2 linked regions of the Thiosulfativibrio zosterae genome follow. The protein of the gene in region 1 binds, or shares a complex with, the protein of each later gene. Links are inferred from orthologs where the notes say so. Each region holds a gene or a part of one and is shown on either strand. Other genes may lie near its edges.

What was found.
Region 2: the proteins of nrdB (region 1) and nrdA are in contact, whole or in part, in a solved structure (PDB 1R1R), measured with the Escherichia coli proteins. The link is inferred for Thiosulfativibrio zosterae from one-to-one orthologs.

Annotation. Positions count from the first base shown.
Region 1 is NZ_AP021888.1:2,099,580-2,108,812, forward strand. What follows is about bases 1,926-4,727. They hold nrdB (class Ia ribonucleoside-diphosphate reductase subunit beta), read left to right. Parts: upstream 1,926-2,660; coding sequence 2,661-3,794; downstream 3,795-4,727. Other genes in these bases: THMIRH_RS09710 (hypothetical protein), read right to left, coding at 2,079-2,561; THMIRH_RS09720 (histidine phosphatase family protein), read left to right, coding at 3,944-4,669; THMIRH_RS09725 (metallophosphoesterase family protein), read left to right, coding at 4,680-4,727. In the rest of the region: THMIRH_RS09700 (ABC transporter ATP-binding protein), read right to left, coding at 1-235; THMIRH_RS09705 (helicase HerA-like domain-containing protein), read left to right, coding at 444-1,916; more of THMIRH_RS09725, read left to right, coding at 4,728-5,936; THMIRH_RS09730 (amphi-Trp domain-containing protein), read left to right, coding at 6,023-6,325; THMIRH_RS09735 (aminoglycoside phosphotransferase family protein), read left to right, coding at 6,393-8,060; THMIRH_RS09740 (GAK system ATP-grasp enzyme), read left to right, coding at 8,053-9,009; THMIRH_RS09745 (HprK-related kinase B), read left to right, coding at 8,999-9,233.
Region 2 is NZ_AP021888.1:767,489-776,867, reverse strand. Bases 3,182-6,129 are described here. They hold nrdA (class 1a ribonucleoside-diphosphate reductase subunit alpha), read left to right. Parts: upstream 3,182-3,497; coding sequence 3,498-5,762; downstream 5,763-6,129. Other genes in these bases: THMIRH_RS03265 (branched-chain amino acid transaminase), read right to left, coding at 6,099-6,129; THMIRH_RS03270 (zinc-finger domain-containing protein), read right to left, coding at 5,866-6,057. In the rest of the region: THMIRH_RS03285 (EAL domain-containing protein), read left to right, coding at 1-2,004; THMIRH_RS03280 (CobW family GTP-binding protein), read left to right, coding at 2,001-3,044; more of THMIRH_RS03265, read right to left, coding at 6,130-7,025; THMIRH_RS03260 (aspartate aminotransferase family protein), read left to right, coding at 7,319-8,473; argF (ornithine carbamoyltransferase), read left to right, coding at 8,485-9,379. UniProt on the Escherichia coli protein: Provides the precursors necessary for DNA synthesis. Catalyzes the biosynthesis of deoxyribonucleotides from the corresponding ribonucleotides.

The sequences.
Region 1 (9,233 bases):
TACCACGCTGCTCAGGTGCAGTACAGTGACTAGGACAACTTAGGCAGCGCCCTGCCACAATCACTTCGCCCTCCGCCAAGCGCTGAAAGCCCGCGATGGTTCTGAGCAGCGTGGTTTTGCCACTACCGCTTTCGCCCATTAAACCGACAATTTCACCCTGCGCTACTTGCAAGCTACAGGTGTTTAAAATAGCGCTTTGGTCGTGCAACACACTTATTTTTTCTAAGGACAACATCAGTTCACCATGATTTTGTATTGATTAATCGCTATCTTAAAATAAATGCGAATCGTTTTCAATAACATTTATATACAAATTAACCTCAATTCAACAAGACCTTTTTAACAAGCCTAAAAGGCTGACTGAACCTGGGATGGATTTTTTATCCCTAAGGGATTTGATATAGTAAAATTTCAAACACTTAAAACTTTGGAGCCCTTTTATCATGAACTCACAGATCATCCCCTTAGCGCTTTCCAACCATGAATCTTTAGGCATTTTGCCCCAAATGGGTAACCGCCACGGACTCATCACCGGTGCCACAGGAACTGGCAAAACCATCAGCTTACAGGTCATGGCAGAGGGTTTTTCTAAAGCGGGCGTTAATGTCTTTATGGCAGATGTTAAAGGCGACCTATCAGGCATTGCCAAAGCGGGCGTCGCCTCTGAAAAATTTCAACGCCGCTTAGAAAAACTGGGCGTTGATCATTGGCAAGGCAAAGGCTTTCCTGTCACCTTTTGGGATTTGCAAGGAAAATTAGGACATCCGTTTCGCGCAACGCCATCTGATCTTGGGCCATTATTGCTATCAAGATTGCTAGAACTCAACGACACTCAAACAGGCGTCATGCAAATGCTGTTTCGTATTGCAGACGATGAAAATATGTTGTTATTGGACATGAAAGATTTGTTGTCTTTGACCAAATATGTCAGCGAGAACAACAAAAACTTTGTGGCTGACTATGGTCACATGGCGCCTGCAACCTTGGGTGCTATCCAACGCCGCCTATTGGCGCTGTCAGACGAAGGTGCCGAAACCTTTTTTGGTGAGCCGATGGTGGATATCAACGACCTATTAACCCCCACGCCCACTGGACTCGGTGCCATTCATTTGCTCAGCGCTGAAAGCCTGATGAATCAACCCAAACTCTATGCCACCGCTTTATTATGGTTGCTCTCAGAACTGTTTGAACAATTACCCGAAGCAGGCGATTTGGCAAAACCTAAGTTGGTGTTATTTTTTGATGAGGCGCACTTGCTGTTTGCCGATGCACCGCCAGTGTTGGTTGAAAAAATTGAACAGGTGGTTCGCTTAATTCGTTCAAAAGCTGTGGGGGTTTACTTTATCAGCCAAAACCCCAGCGATATTCCCGATAAAATTTTAGGTCAACTGGGCAATCGCGTGCAACATGCGCTGCGCGCCTTCACACCAGCAGACCAACGCGCCGTGAAAGCTGCGGCACAAAGTTTGCGTGCCAGACCTGGGTTAGACACGCAAAGCGTAATCAGTGAATTGGGTGTGGGTGAAGCCCTAGTCTCTTTTATGGACGAAGAAGGTCGCCCGCAAATGGTCTCGCGCGCGATGATGCTGCCGCCTTCAGGACAAATTGGCCCCATTACCCTAGCTGAACGCCAAGAGATTTTGGCCGAATCCGCTTTAGGGGCTAAATATCAAGAAGAGATTGATCGCCATTCTGCCTACGAAATTTTGCAAGAACGCGCTCAACAAAGTGCCGAAACACAGGTTAGCTCAACAAACAGTGAACCCTCCAGTCGTCGAGCCACCAAAGAGAAAAGTCTATTAGGTGACCTAGCCACCAGCTTAGGGCGTTCTTTAATGTCATCCGTTGGGCGCCAAATTGGCAGAGAAATCATGCGTGGGGTGATGGGATCTTTTAAAGGTGGGCGCCGCCGTTAATCATTAAAACTCTATGAACACCCAATAAAAAGGAGCGCAGGCTTTAGCCTGCTTAAAACTCATTTGCTAACATTCAGTTAGGGCTTAGGAAGCAACCCCATTAAATAGGGTTATTTCTAAGCAATTTTAACCAGGCCTGGTTAAAATTTGCGAGGTTTTTGTCTACTTTTGACTTAAGGAAGCTAAGGGATGTGCTTCGCTGTGTTGCATATCCGCTTCCCAGCTTTTCCAGCGATCAAGCATCGTTAACACTTTGAGTAACTCTAGCTTACTCACCGGGCTATTAATCTCGTATTTAAAATACCCTTTATCAACCATATCCTGTGCTAAAGGCACTTGCTCGGGTGTTCGCATGAGCACCACAGGGGTTTGTAGGATGGTTGGATTTTCTTCAGTTACCTTTTCCCAAGCGGCTACCGCAGTGCGAGCCAAATGGTAATCCACCAAAATCACCAAAAATACCCTTAAGGTGGAATATTGTTGACGATGTAACTCCTCCATGACGGCTTGCGGACTGTTAAAGTGACTGACCATTAGCCCATATTGTTTGAGCAATTTTTCTAAAGCCAAAAACTTTTCAGCGTTAGGTTCGCATAGAGCGACCCGCTTTCCGTTAAGCCATTGCAACGCATCTTTGACGGACATCCCTGTTACCTCAAATCAATTTCATGCTATTATTATCCACCCTTAAGAACCAAAAATAACATTTTTTACTGCTTTCGTTTGAACTTTTAGGAATTGCTTATGAGCTGTCAAGACAAACACACCTACTCTACTTTTTGCCGCGCCAACAATAACGCGTTGAAAGAGCCGATGTTTTTTGGCCAAAATGTAAATGTAGCCCGTTATGACCAACAAAAGCACCCTATCTTTGAAAAACTGATTGAAAAACAATTGAGCTTTTTTTGGCGCCCTGAAGAAGTGGACTTATCCTCAGACCGCAGCGAATATGCCGCTCTACCAGATAATGAAAAGCACATTTTTATCAGCAACCTAAAATATCAAACGCTGCTAGACTCTGTACAAGGCCGTTCACCCAATGTGGCGTTATTGCCTGTGGTTTCTATTCCAGAACTCGAAACCTGGATCGAAACCTGGTCCTTCTCAGAAACCATTCACAGCCGTTCTTACACCCATATTATTCGTAACATCGTGTCTGACCCAGCGTTGATTTTTGATGACATAGTGACCAACGAAGAAATTGTGAAACGCGCGATTTCGGTCACGCAATATTATGATGAGTTAATTGACCTGACCAACCAAATGTATGCCAACCGCATAGATTTGGCAAACGATGACGAATACCGCAAAAAAATCAAAACCGCTTTATTCTTAACCGTCGTGTCGGTGAATGTCTTAGAAGCCATCCGTTTTTATGTTTCTTTTGCCTGCTCGTTCAGCTTTGCCGAACGCTCGTTAATGGAAGGCAATGCCAAGGTTATCAAGCTGATTGCTCGTGATGAAGCCCTACACTTATCCGGCACTCAGCACATGATTAACATCATGACCGAAGGTCAAGACGACCCAGAAATGGCTATCATCGCCAAAGAAAACGAAGACAAGGTTTACCAAATCTTTAGAGATGCCGCCGAACAAGAAAAACAATGGGCAGAATACCTATTTAAAAATGGTTCTATGATTGGTCTGAATGCCAAAATATTGAAAGACTATGTGGAATACATCACCAATGTCCGCATCAAAGCCCTCAAACTGCAACCCATTTTCGAAAGCAAAAGCAATCCACTACCCTGGATGAACAACTGGCTGGTCAGCGACAATGTACAAGTCGCGCCACAAGAATCCGAAATCAGCTCTTATTTGGTAGGCCAAGTAGACTCCAAAGTCGGCACAGACGACTTTAGCGATTTCTCGTTGTAAATTCACTGTTTTCAAGTCTTAAAAAGCCCTAAAAACGACCAGGCCAGGTTGGTTTTAGGGCTTTTTTATTTATTTTATCGAAAATGCTGTTATAAAACTGTCATCTAATCATCATCTTTTGTTCAAATGCGCTTACTACAATTTGCGCCATGTTAAAGACCCATCCAAAACTTTACCTTGCCTTTGTGCGCCATGGTGAATACAAGCAAAAACCTCAGGTGCCCAGTGCTTTGCAGCCTTACGGCATTTCTAATCAAGGTTCTGAACAGGCCTTAGAAGCCGCTATTCAAATTCAAAAGTTTGCCCAAGAACATGACTGTGACATTCGCAGTACCCTGATCAGCTCTTCCCTGTTGCGTGCTTGGCAAACCGCCGATTTTATTGGGCAAGGCTTGCAGGTGCCTTATCAAATCGTTGAATCCTCAAAACTGGTGGAACGCTCAGTTGGTGCCATGACTAATTTAGCGGTTGAAGAGATTGAAGCCTGTCTTGCCGCTGACCCCCGCTATTCATCACCGCCAGAGGGTTGGAAGTCGGACAGTTTTTATTGCCTGCCCTACGACGGCGCCGAATCCTTGATGCAAGCGGGACAAAGAGTGGCCAATCATATCCGCGATACTTTTACAGAACTTGCCCAAAGCGTTACTCAAGATACTTTGCAAATTATGGTGGGACATGGCGCCAGTTTTCGGCATGCGGCTCATGTATTGGGGCTGTTACGCTTTGAAGAAATTGCCGGTTTGTCGATGTATTACGGCGTGCCGTTGTTTTTTGAATATGACGCACATGACTGCGCTAACGGTCAATGGAAAATGATTGGTGGTGAATGGAAAATTCGCCAATCGGTTTTGATTGATTGCCCGACCATTGATTAGGTGTCAGACCATGAACGCTCAATTTCCCCCTAAACGATACAGCCATCAAGCCACTGCTTGGCAACCGCCTTTAAGTGAACACTTTACAACCAGCCATTGGCAATTTCCGCAAAACGACACCGTCTTCTTTTGTGATTTACATGCTGACGCCGATGCATTTTTACGCTCGCTAAAAGCCAGTTATCTCATATCACAAACCAGTAGCCTTGGAAAAATCACTTTAACAACCCAAGGTTTGAGTACCAACATTATTATTGGTGGCGACTGTTTTGATAAAGGCCCTAGCAATTTAAAACTGCTGTCACTGATGGGTCAACTACGCCAACAAGGGGCGCATTTGATTTTATTGGCGGGCAATCATGACATTCGCATTTATGCCGGACTCTTAGCCTTAGACCATCCTAACGACCCCAAACAAAGCCACTTTTTCACTCGCATGGGTCGCAAAACTTCGGCGCTGTTTGCAGAAATCTTTCAAACTTATTTTATCGATGCTGGCTTAACTGCTAAGGATCTCAGTGCGCTATCAAATTCTGAAATTAAACAAGCACTGTTTCCAGCGACCGATTGGGCAGAACACTTTAGCCAACAAGCCAAAAATCATTTAACCCCATCCGAATTTACCAAAGAGATTCGCCAAATTGCTTTTAAACAAACTGATTTTTTAAACGCTTGCCAAGAAAAAGGCTTAAACCTTCAACAAGTCTATTGGGCAGTCCATAAAGCACGCGAATTATTTATCTCTGCGCAAGGTGACTTCAGTTGGTTTTTTCAAGAATTGGCATTATTGCATCGCGAAGGCAGTTATTTGTTTTGCCATGCCGGACTTGACGACCGCATCACGCATTGGATAAAAACGCGCTCTATCGAGCAGGTAAACACGCATTTTAAAACTCAACTGCAACAGGGCGACTTGTTTAATATTTACTACAACGAATTTGGCAATGTGTTTCGCACCAAATATCGCACAACCGACAAACCCTTAACGCACAAGGGCGCGGCAACCTTAAAATCCATGGGAATCTATGCCATCGTAAATGGGCATCGTAGCCATGAAAATGGCCAGCAATTATATGGTCGAAATGGCCTACTTAACTTTGAATGTGATACCCAGTTAAATGCCAATTGCCGACAAAAAAGCCAGATGACAACCCCCGGATTTTCCGCCACTTTGTTTTATTCCAATGGCGTGGTTTCGGCAATTTGCAGTGAATTACCCCATATCAAAATGTTTGACCCACGCTATTTGCATCAGAGATTAGCCTAGCAAACCTCAAAAGTTGACCTTTGTCATAATTGGGAGATTATTTTTTGCATATAATCTTCAAATGATAAAAAACTTGAGAGCTTTAAATGAGCAAGAAAACGCGTAACTTTGAACATGAGTCCTTGCAAGATTCGCAGGGCATCACGGGTTATTTGAATGCCATCACCGAAGGTTTTAATAAAGGTGAATTGGTTTTTACCGATGACGATGAAGAAATTCGCCTAACCCCTGAAGGCTTGGCCAACATTAAAATTAAAGTGACCCATACTAAAAACTCACAATCTTTGAGCATTAAATTGAACTGGTCATCTAGCGAACGCTCTGAGAATGAAGAATCGCCTTTGTTTATTGAGGCCAAAAAACGCTCTGGCAAAAAGAAATCTAAATAATACGACTCACTGAAACAACCCACTAAACAACCTAAGGAAAATGGCCCAGTCTTAAGCCTTCTTTCACATGAAAACCACGCCCGAACTGCTCACTCCCCTCCAGTTTTTAATTTTGACTTTGCAAAAACAATTGCAAAGCGTGGTCGACTATATTGAAACCGGCGAAAAGCGCCATTTAAACAAAAGCCTGCAACAAGTCGATTACATCGAAAACTATCACGCAGCCCTACTCAACCAATCTGCCAAAGCCTTTTTAAACACCCAAGCACCTGACCAACCTAATGCGCTCAGTATTCAATGCTTTGAAATGATCAGTAATCATCTCAAAACCCTCTCCAATCAACTGCAACAATTAGCGACAGAACTGCAAAAACCTAAAATGGGGCGTTTATTCAAACAGGCAGCGATTGGCAATATTTTCTTAGAGTTAGCACGAAATTTGAATCTAGTGCGTCCAGCCATTTTGGCAGACGATTCGCAACTGGCAATAGAGCTCTGTCAACTCGAAACTCGTCTTGAGCATCATGCCAATCCTTTAATCAAAAAAACGCAAAAGCGCCTAGCCAGTGGCCAAAACATTGCAACCCTGCTCAACGGGCTATTTGTTGTTAAAGACCTATGCAAAACTGCCGAACCTTTGCGTCATATTGGTGAGGCGATTATCTCAAGCAATCTGGGGCAATTGATTCAAATTGACCGTTACCACACCTTGCAAGCCACCCTCAATAGCACCTCACTCCCAACGGAAGACGACCTTAAAATTCACGCCATGGGTGAAACCAAATCTGGCTGTAGCATTTCAGGCTTACGCCATGCTGACTTGGCAAAGCGCACTACTCAAGACTTGGATATTTTGGCGATTTTTAAAGAAGGCAATGAAGAAAAGTTGCAAGAAGAAAAGCTCGGTATTGAAAGCTGGCACAAAAAATACCCGGGGATTGCGCCGGAGGTTTATGCCTTTCATCAACGCGGTGACAAGGCTGGTTTGTTGTTTGAATACATGCAAGGCGAAACCTTTGACAAACTGATTTTGCGCGAAAACCTAGAGCCATTACAAGCGGGTTTAAATCGTTTGTTTAAAACGCTCTCAGACATTTGGCAAACCACTCAAATCAAAGAGCGCCGCCCAGCGCTCTTTATGGAACAACTCAAAAGTCGCCTCAACAGCATTTATGCCGTACACCCAGAATTTAATATCAATGCGCTGTCGATTGGTCAAATTAAAAAAGATTCTCTAGAAACCCTGATTCAAAATGCCGCTAAACTGGAAGCCAAGCTTAAAGTGCCACGCGCTATTTTTGTGCATGGTGATTTTAATATCGACAATATTATCTATGATGCCACCAGTGACCAAGTGAGCTTTATTGATTTACATCGCTCTGAATACTCGGATTTTGTGCAAGATTTATCGGTGTTAATAGTGTCGTATTATCGCTTGTGCGATTTTGACCCCACGGTGCGCCATCGCATCAGCCAAACCATGCAAGCCATCTACGATTTTGGCGAACGCTACGCGCAAACCATCGGAGATGCCACCTACGGACAGCGCATGGCTTTGGGGCTGGCGCGCTCATTTATCAGCTCAACTCGGTTTATTTTAGATAAAACCCATGCCAAAACTATGCAGTTTAAAGGCCGATTTTTAATTGAACAGGTCTTGGATTTCCAAGCCGCTCTGCGCAAGGATGCGACTTCATCTCCCTATCAAGTTCCAAAGGACATATTTAATGACTAAGCCTTTTTCAACGCTGAAAATTGCCGTCGTCGGCATCCCCGGTAAATGGTCAACCGAAGTGCTCGCAGATGCCATCGAAGCCAAAACAGGCTTTCGCTGGGTGATTGACATCGAACAAGTGGTCGCCGATTTAACTAAACCCAGTTTGTTTTACCAAGGTAAATGTATGTGTGATTTGGATGGCATTGTCATCAAAAAAATCTCCGAAACCTATTCACCTTTGGTACTCGACCGCTTGGAAATTTTGCGTTTTGCCGAAACTTGCGGTGTGCAAATTTTTTCAAAACCCGAGGCTTTAATTCGCTTAATTGACCGCATGAGTTGCACCGTGGGATTGCACAAAGCGCAAATTCCCATGCCGCCCACCACCATTACCGAAAATATTGAAGAAGCCCATCAAGCCATTATGAATTACGGTGAAGCGGTCTTAAAACCGCTTTTTTCCACCAAAGCCCGTGGCATGATTATACTCAATAGTAAAACTCCCAAAAAACAGCTTAAAGAACAACTTGAAACCTATTTTGAAAAGCAACGCTTTTTTTATATTCAACAGAAAATTAACCTACCCGGACAGGATTTGGGATTGGTATTTTTAAATGGTGAATATCAAGGCGCTTATGCCCGCATAGGCTCAAAAGACAACTGGAATACCACCATTCTAGGCGGTGGAAAATATGCCAAAGCCGAACCCTCGCAAGCCATGATTGATTTGGCGCATAAAGCCCAAGCACAGTTTAATCTGGCCTACACCACCGTGGATATGGCAGAAACCGAAGCAGGCATAGTATGTTTTGAAGTTTCGGCTTTTGGCGGATTTAGAGGCGCCAAAGAAGGCTTAGGGTTGGATATGGCAGAACGCTATGCGGACTTTGTGCTGCAGCAAATCCATCAAAATCCGTTGCCCAATCCTTGTCATAACGCAGCTGAAGAAGTCGCCCTTGAACACTGAATCGCATTTTCAGTTGCTATCAACTTTGGGCATTAATTCTAAATCGTTTTGTCCACACGCATTGCGCATTCAATTGCCGGGTTTGGTGATTTCACTACACAGCAATAGTGAACGCTTAATAGACACTTTAAAATCTTATTTTGACTGTGTACTGCTCAGCGATGAACACCCCCAAACCGACATCCAATTATTTGCCGTGCAAATGGATGAAATTCCTTTAGAAA
Region 2 (9,379 bases), 1.3 Mb from region 1 along the record:
GATGCCAACCACCCCGCAGGTCAAGGTTCTATCAGCCTTGCCTATCGAACTCAACAGCCCATTATCATTCACGATTACCTAAACTCAAAACAAGCGCAGTATTGGATGGCACAAGCTAAGGCTTTTAACTTACAGTCGGTTGCCAGTTTACCCTTATTTGAGCAGGGCAAAATCTATGGCATTATGACGCTTTATAGTGACCAAAATAATGCATTTACCGAGGAAGTCTTAGAGGTGATATCCACCTTTTCCAATGACCTGTCTTTGGCGATAGAACGCTTAAGTTTGGCTCAACGCCAAAAAAACCAAGAAGCCGATTTAGCGGTTTCCGCGATTGCATTTGAATCACAAGAAAACATCATCATCACCGATGCGCAAGGTATTATCTTAAAAGCCAACCAATCCTTTTATGACACCACCGGCTATACGCCAGAAGAAGTCATCGGACTAACGCCTCGCATTGTAAAATCAGGGCTTGAAGCGCCGCAAACTTATCAAGATATTTGGCAAAGTTTGCTTTCAACGGGTCACTGGCATGGCGAAATTCGTAACCGCAAAAAAGATGGGACCATCTACCCGGTTTATCAACAGATTAATGCGGTCTATGACAAACATCATCGAGTTTCTAACTATATTTCGCACGCGCAAGATTTAACCAAACAGAAACAAGACGCCGCCAAAATTTCTTTTTTACAAAACCATGACGAATTAACCGGACTGGCCAACCACCCTTTATTGATTGAACGCATCACCCAACAACTGGAGCAAACCTCAAGTTATTACAATTTTTTAAGTTTAATAAACTTAAAACGCTTTAAATCCATCAATGAATCTTTGGGACATGAAGCCGGTGATCAACTGCTTATTCAAGTTGGCCGACGCCTTACATTATTAAGTTTAGAGCATGTTGTTGAGAAAACTTTTGCCCGAATCAGCAGCGATGAATTTGCCATACTTTGCTTAACAGAAACCCAAACCCATGAGGCCTTGCAAACGGTTTCTAATCAAATTATTTATGAAATAGAAGAGGCCTTCAAAACCCCTTTCCAAGTGGGAAACAACAGCCTTAATGTTGAAATGGCGATTGGTGCGACCGTATTTTCTGCCGGACAAAAAGAGCAGCCTATCGACATTTACCAACAAGCCTTAACCGCTCTGCACCGTGCCAAGCTCAATCCCACATCCCATATTCAATTTTTTGCTGAAGAAATGCAATCCATCGCACAGGAAGAATTTGCACTCGAAGCCGCACTGCGCAACGCCTTTAATAACAAAGAGTTTGTGATGTACTACCAACCACAAGTGGACACCCAAACCGGCGCTTATCTGGGTTCAGAAGCTTTAATACGCTGGCTCACCCCCAATAATGAACTGATTCCACCTTATAAATTTATTCCGCTTTTAGAGCGCACTCGCCTCATCATCAAAGTGGGGTATTGGTTATTAGAAGAAGTGCTCAAGCAGACCCAACAACTGCCTGACTTTGCCAACCAAACCTATACGGTTTCAGTGAATTTATCTGGCGTGCAATTTGGTGACAAAAAACTGGTTCAAACCATCAAAGAAATTTTATTATCCACGCAATTTCCGGCGCAGCGCCTCATGCTTGAGGTCACTGAATCATCACTAATGGCCGATATGCAAAGTGGCCTGGCCATTTTGCATGAGCTCAAACGCCTAGGCTGTAAAATTGCGATTGATGATTTTGGCACAGGCTATTCATCCTTTGCTTATCTCAAAAATATGCCCGTTGATGAATTGAAAATTGATAAATTTTTTATTGATGATATTCACAACGCCAAAGACTCGGCCATTATTCAAACCATTATTGCCCTCGCCTCTGCATTGAATATTTCTTCAATTGCTGAAGGGGTCGAAGATTCCTCGCAATTGATTAGCTTGCAAACCATGGACTGCAACAAAATCCAGGGTTACTATTTCAGCAAACCGCTGCCATTTGAACACCTAGCCGACTTTATTACACACAACACCTCAACATCATGATCAAAGTTAATATTATTTGCGGCCCTTTAGGCTCTGGAAAAACCACCCTAGTCAAACAACTGCTCGAGCAAAAACCATCTGACGAATCTTGGGCGGTCTTGGTGAATGAGTTTGGTTCGATTGGTATCGATGGCGCCATTTTGTCGGATGCCCCCAAAGTGATGGTTACCCAAATGCCGGGCGGTTGTATTTGTTGTTCGGCCAAAGGTGAACTCAAAACCACCATTGAACAACTGATTCAGCAAATGCCCAATTTGGATAGATTATTGATTGAGCCCACAGGACTGGGAGAACCTGATAGTTTGGTGGACTTATTCAAAGATGCTGAGTTATCCAAAAACTTTGAAGTACAAACCTTATTTTCCGTCTTTGATATTGCGCACACCTCCATCTCAGAACTGAAGTCTCTGACCATTATGCAAAGTTTGCTCTCAATGGCTGACATTCTTGTGTTAAACAAACAAGACCTCGCAACCCCAGAACAAACGGACTCACTCAAACACTATTGCGAAACTCTCTATCCACCCAAACAAGCGATACTCACAACCAGCCATAGCCAGCTCGACCCAAGCTACCTTAGCCATAGCCACCGTTTTATTTCTGGCTTTCGTTTGCAACCTCATGCACCTACAAGCATCAACACAATAGCTCACCAACACGCCTCAACCCAAGTTAGCACAGAACTACCCTATCAACCCCTAGAACTGCCGTGTCTGTTGAATAGAGCTTATAAGCACCAGTTAGGTGTCGCCTCAATTGGCTGGATATTTACACCCGAGCTGGTTTTTAATTGGATGGCACTCAAAAATCTCTTTGAAAACCTCCAAAAACAACCAGGCCTGGTTAAAAGAGCCAAGGGCGTGTTGCGTGCAGGCGCCCCCTGGATGCTCTTTCAATACGCTGCGGGCGAAGTGACGCGCGAATATATTGCTTATCGACAAGACAGTCGCTTAGAACTGCTTTTAGAGTCTCCTGCAGACTTTGATTTTATCGGTTTTGAAAAGTTACTCATGTCCTGCATCAAAGAAATCAAAGACTAACAAACGCCTTGCCACAAAACTCTCAATTTTTCCATTAATAACTGTCAAAAACTACCCTATAATTTTTTATTCGAGTCATAAAAAATTTAAGCTGAAAATTAAGATTTTTTTCACTACGCATTTTATCTTGACCACAAACTTATCCACACCCTGAACGCCGGATTTTACATGGTTTTCGCTGAAGTTAACCACAGCAAACATTCTGGTGACCTGTGAATATTACGCAAACTTTGTCACTTGCACATAAACCCAAAATACACTATATTTTGCGTTCGAGCCAAAACCATATCACTAGATATAGTGGCAACACCCCTTATTGAACACTACCAATTGTCTTACTTTTTTAAATCATTTTGTGCAAAGCCGCACTAACTTAATGATTAAAAAGGGGTTGGAGTGTTTTGTTAATTTATTTTGAACGATCATAATATTCACAGGTTGCAAAAATTTCATATGTCCACTCAAAATATTCAAGTTACCAAGCGCAATGGCACCCAAGAACCCATTGATTTAGAAAAAATTCACCGCGTCATCACTTGGGCTGCAGAAGGCTTAGATAATGTGTCAGTTTCCGAAGTTGAATTGCGTTCGCATATTCAATTTTATGACGGCATGTCCACCTCAGACATTCACGAAACCATTATTAAATCGGCGGCTGATTTAATTTCTGAAAACGCCCCAGACTACCAGCACCTTGCGGCGCGTCTAGCGATTTTTCATTTGCGTAAAAAGGCCTTTCAACGCTACACGCCACCGTCTTTGTTTGAGCATGTTAATAAAATGGTCCGCAACCGCCTTTATGACGCTCAACTCTTGGAAGATTTCACCAAAGCAGAATTTGATGAGCTAGACCGTTACATCGACCATGATCGTGATATGACGTTCAGTTATGCGGCAGTTAAACAACTAGAAGGTAAATACCTCGTTCAAAACCGCGTTTCTGGACAAATCTATGAAAGCCCACAGTTCATCTACATGATGATTCCAATGTGCCTATTTGCCCATTACCCGGCTGAAAATCGTCTGGACTATATTAAGCGTTTCTACGATGCATCATCCCTATTCAAACTGTCTTTGCCAACACCCATTATGTCGGGTGTGAGAACGCCTACGCGTCAATTCAGCTCTTGCGTATTGATTGAATGCGGTGACTCACTAGACTCCATCAATGCAACCTCATCCTCAATTGTTAAATATGTTTCGCAACGCGCTGGAATTGGGGTCAACATTGGGCGTATTCGCGCACTCGGCAGTGAAATCCGTGGCGGAGAAGCCTTCCACACCGGCATGATTCCTTTTATTAAGCACTTTCAAACGGCCGTTAAGTCTTGTTCACAAGGCGGTGTGCGTGGTGGTGCCGCAACCCTTTTCTACCCAATATGGCACTTAGAAGTTGAATCACTCGTTGTCTTAAAAAACAACCGTGGGGTTGAAGAAAACCGTGTGCGCCACCTAGACTATGGTGTTCAAATCAACAAGCTGATGTACCAACGCATGATTGAAGGTGGCGATATTCACTTATTCAGCCCATCAGATGTGCCTGGTCTTTACGAAGCTTTCTTTGCAGACCAAGACGAGTTTGAGCGCCTTTATAAAATTTATGAAGTCGATGAATCAATTCGCAAGAAAAAAGTTAAGGCGTTGGATTTATTTACTCAAATTGCGCAAGAACGAGCGCAAACTGGGCGTATCTACATTCAAAATGTTGACCACTCAAATACCCACAGTGCCTTTGATCCGCTGAAAGCACCGATTCACCAATCAAACCTTTGCTTGGAAATCACGCTACCGACTAAACCTCTGAATTCCATTGAAGACCCCAATGGTGAAATCGCGCTTTGTACGCTATCAGCCTTTAACTTAGGGGCTATTGAAGACCTCAGTGAGCTGCAAGACTTATCAGATTTGATTGTTCGTGCGCTAGACAGTTTATTAGATTATCAAGACTACCCTGTTTTGGCGGCCAAACATTCTAGTTTAGGGCGTCGTACTTTGGGTGTCGGGGTGACAAACCTAGCTTATTACCTCGCAAAGAATGGCGTTAAATATTCAGATGGCTCAGCCAATGGACTGATGCATCGCACCTTTGAAGCCATTCAATATTACCTATTGCAAGCTTCTTTAGAACTCGCCAAAGAAATCGGCAAGTGTGATTATTTTGGTGACACCAAATATGCACAAGGTATCTTACCCATAGACACCTACAAGAAAGATTTGGATGAAGTTTGTAAAGAACCGTTGCATTTAGATTGGGAAACCCTAAGAGAAGACATCAAACAACATGGTCTGCGTAACTCAACCTTAACCGCGTTAATGCCTTGTGAAACTTCTTCACAAATCACTAACTCAACCAATGGTATTGAGCCACCTCGTGGTTATGTGTCGGTTAAGGCGTCTAAAGACGGTATTTTAAAGCAGGTTGTTCCAGGCTTTAAAGAACTGCGCAATCAATACGAGTTGTTATGGCATATTCCCAATAACCGCGGCTATTTGCAGCTGGTGGGTATTATGCAAAAGTTTGTTGACCAAGCAATTTCTGCCAATACCAATTATGATCCAGCGCGCTTTGATGAAGACAAAGTGCCGATTAAATTGGTATTACAAGACTTGCTGATGGCTTATAAACTAGGCTTAAAAACGCTGTATTACCACAACACGCGTGATGGCGCAGATGATTCGCAAGACGACGGCTGTGCCGGCGGGGCTTGTAAGCTCTAACTTTTACCCCAAAAAAACAACCCTAAAATAACCAGGCCTGGTTATTTTAGGCATAAAAAAACCATCTTTACGATGGTTTTTTTGGTTCTAGAGCATTGATAATTTAATGCAATTTGCGTTTTGGATCCCAGTCTTTTAAAACATAATCCGTTCCACAGTAAGGGCACTTTGACTTACCGGTTTCCTGAATTGGCAACATCACTTTTGGGTGACTGTTCCAAATTTCATCACCGGGTCTTGGGCACACCAGCGGTAAATCATCATAAGTAACTTCCACGACTTTTTGTTTTGACATACTCATCATCTCTTCAAATTAATCGGATAAAACCATGCGGATTAAGCAACCGTCGTTAACCAACCTAAATGCTCCGCTGAACGACCGTGTACCACATCGAAATACTTAGCTTGCAAGATTTCAGTAATGGGGCCACGAGATCCCGAACCAATTTTACGATTGTCCAATTCACGAATTGGCGTCACTTCAGCAGCCGTTCCGGTAAAGAAAGCTTCGTCCGCAATATACACTTCGTCACGCGTAATGCACTTTTCGCGCACTTCATAACCCGCTTCATGCGCTAAACGAATAATGGTATTGCGGGTAATACCATCTAATGCCGAAGTAAGCTCTGGGGTGTAAATCACTCCGTCACGAACCATAAAGAAGTTTTCACCAGAACCTTCCGACACATAACCTTGCGTATCTAACAATAAGGCTTCATCGCAACCGTGGCTTATCGCTTCTTGCAAAGCCAACATAGAATTCATATAAGAACCGTTTGATTTGGCTTTGGTCATGGTGATGTTTGGATGATGACGAGTGAAAGAAGAAGTGGCAATTTTAATACCACGCTTTAAATTTTCTTCACCCATATAAGCACCCCACTCCCAAGCCGCAACCACTATGTGCGCTTTTAGGTTATCGGCACGCAATCCCATACCTTCTGAACCGTAAAATACCATTGGGCGAATATAAGCTGACTTTAAGCCGTTCTCGCGCACCGCAGCTCTTTGCGCCTCATTGATTTGCTCTGGCGTAAAAGGCATCGGCATATTCATGATTTTTGCTGAGTTGAATAAACGCTTGGTATGCGCTTCTAAACGGAAAATCGAAGTGCCCTGCTCCGCTTCATAAGCACGAACCCCCTCAAACACACCCATACCATAATGTAATGTATGTGTTAAAACATGGGTCTTGGCATCTCTCCAGTTCACCATTTCACCGTCAAACCAAATCACGCCATCACGATCATCCATTGTTTTCATTCGAAATCCTTTGATTTTTTTGTAAAATTAAACCGTCATATTTTATATTAAAAATCTTCAAAAACCTATTAGCTAAACATTAAAACAAAATATTAGTGGTTATTTAACTGATTCACTTGAAATTATCGGCCAGTTAGCTACAATCGTTGTTTTGAAAGCACTTTTTCAAAAAAAGCAATCGCAAGCATGTCTTCCGGTTGCTTTTTTATTTAACGCAATGCGTATCGTGGCTTGCACTCGCTCTACCATGGACTCTTCTATTTATTTTCGGGCTAAAAATAATGAACCATTTAATGAATACTTATGCCAGACTTCCCGTTGCTTTTGTCACCGGTAAAGGGGCTCAACTGTTTGATGCACATGGGCAAGCTTACCTTGACAGTGTTAGCGGCATTGCCGTTTGCAATTTAGGGCATGCACATCCAGCGGTTGCAGAAGCCATCTGCGAGCAAAGCCACAAACTCATTCACACCTCGAATCTTTATAGCATTGACTTGCAAGAAGCCTTAGCCGATAAATTGATTCAACACTCGCACATGGACCGCGTATTTTTCAGCAACTCTGGGGCAGAAGCCAATGAAGCCGCCCTGAAGATTGCGCGTAAATATGGTAATGACCGAGGCATTCAAAACGGCAAAGTCATCGTGATGGAAAACAGTTTTCACGGTCGTACTCTGCTAACTTTATCCGCCACAGGTAATGAAAAAGTGCATGCAGGTTTCGCCCCCTTAGTTGACAGTTTTATTCGTGTACCCTTTAATGACTTAGAAGCCATTCGTGCCCACAGCACTAACCCACAAGTTGTTGCTATTTTGGTTGAACCGGTGCAAGGTGAAGGCGGAGTTTTTATTCCAGCGGATGATTATCTCACCCACATTCGTGACATCTGCGATGCCAACGAATGGTTAATGATGATAGACGAAGTTCAAACTGGCGTGGGTAGAACCGGCAAATGGTTTGCCCACCAACACGCCAACATCGTACCCGATGTTATGACCCTCGCCAAAGCGCTGGGCAATGGTTTCCCGATTGGTGCTTGTCTTGCCAAAGGCAAAGCGGCAGAAGTGTTTGCACCGGGCAATCACGGCACCACTTTTGGTGGCAATCCCTTGGCTTGTGCAACCGCTTTAGCCGTTATAAACACCCTAGAAAAAAGCAACTTGATTGAACAAGCCGCCCTCAATGGCGCTGTGATTGTGCAACGCTTTAAAGAGGCACTTGCCAATATACCTGGCGTGAAAGAAATCAGAGGCAAAGGCTATATGATCGGCATTCAACTAGACCGCCCTTGTGGTGACCTGGTTAAAATGGCTTTAGAAAAACACCTATTAATCAATGTAACTCGTGGTGATACGATTCGTCTATTACCGCCGCTCATTATGAATAATGAGCAAACTAACGAACTGGTTGAGAAACTCACGCAACTGGTGACCAATTTTTACCAATAAAAAGAAATCTTATGAGTCAAACTAGACATTTTTTAACCCTTAAAGATCTAAGTCCCGCAGAACTTCAACAAGTTTTGCACAGAGGGATTGAACTCAAAGCCATGCAAAAATCAGGTGTTGTTTATGAACCCTTAATTCATAAAACCCTGGCGATGATTTTTGAAAAATCATCCACTCGCACGCGCTTGTCCTTTGAAATCGGTATGACACAACTGGGTGGTCATGCACTATTTTTATCTCCCAACGACACGCAAATTGGCCGTGGCGAACCGATAGAAGATTCTGCCCGCGTCATTTCTAGCATGGCAGATGCCATCATGATTCGTACCTACGAACATGACATGGTGAAATCTTTAGCGCAATACTCTAGCGTGCCGGTCATTAATGCCCTCACTAATGATTATCACCCTTGCCAATTATTAGCCGACATGCAAACTTTTCACGAACACCGTGGCAGCATTCAGGGCAAAACGGTTTTGTGGGTGGGTGACGGCTATAATATGTGTAATTCCTATATTAATGCGGCGGCGCAATACGACTTTAAATTGCGTATATCCTGCCCAGAGGGTTACGAGCCAATTGCCGCTATGATGGAACAACACAAAGACCGTGTCGAAATTATCCGCAACCCATTAGAAGCAGCGAAAGGCGTTGACCTGATAGTGACGGATGTTTGGTACAGCATGGGTCACGAAGAAGAAATGCGCAAGCGTTTGCGTGACTTTGCAGACTATCAAGTGGATCAAGAAATAATGGAACAAGCCAATCCAGATGCCCTCTTTATGCATTGTTTGCCAGCACACCGTGGCGAAGAAGTCTCTGCAGAAGTGATGGACGGACCACAAAGCGTGGTATGGGATGAAGCCGAAAACCGTTTGCATGCTCAGAAAGCGCTACTTGAGTTTT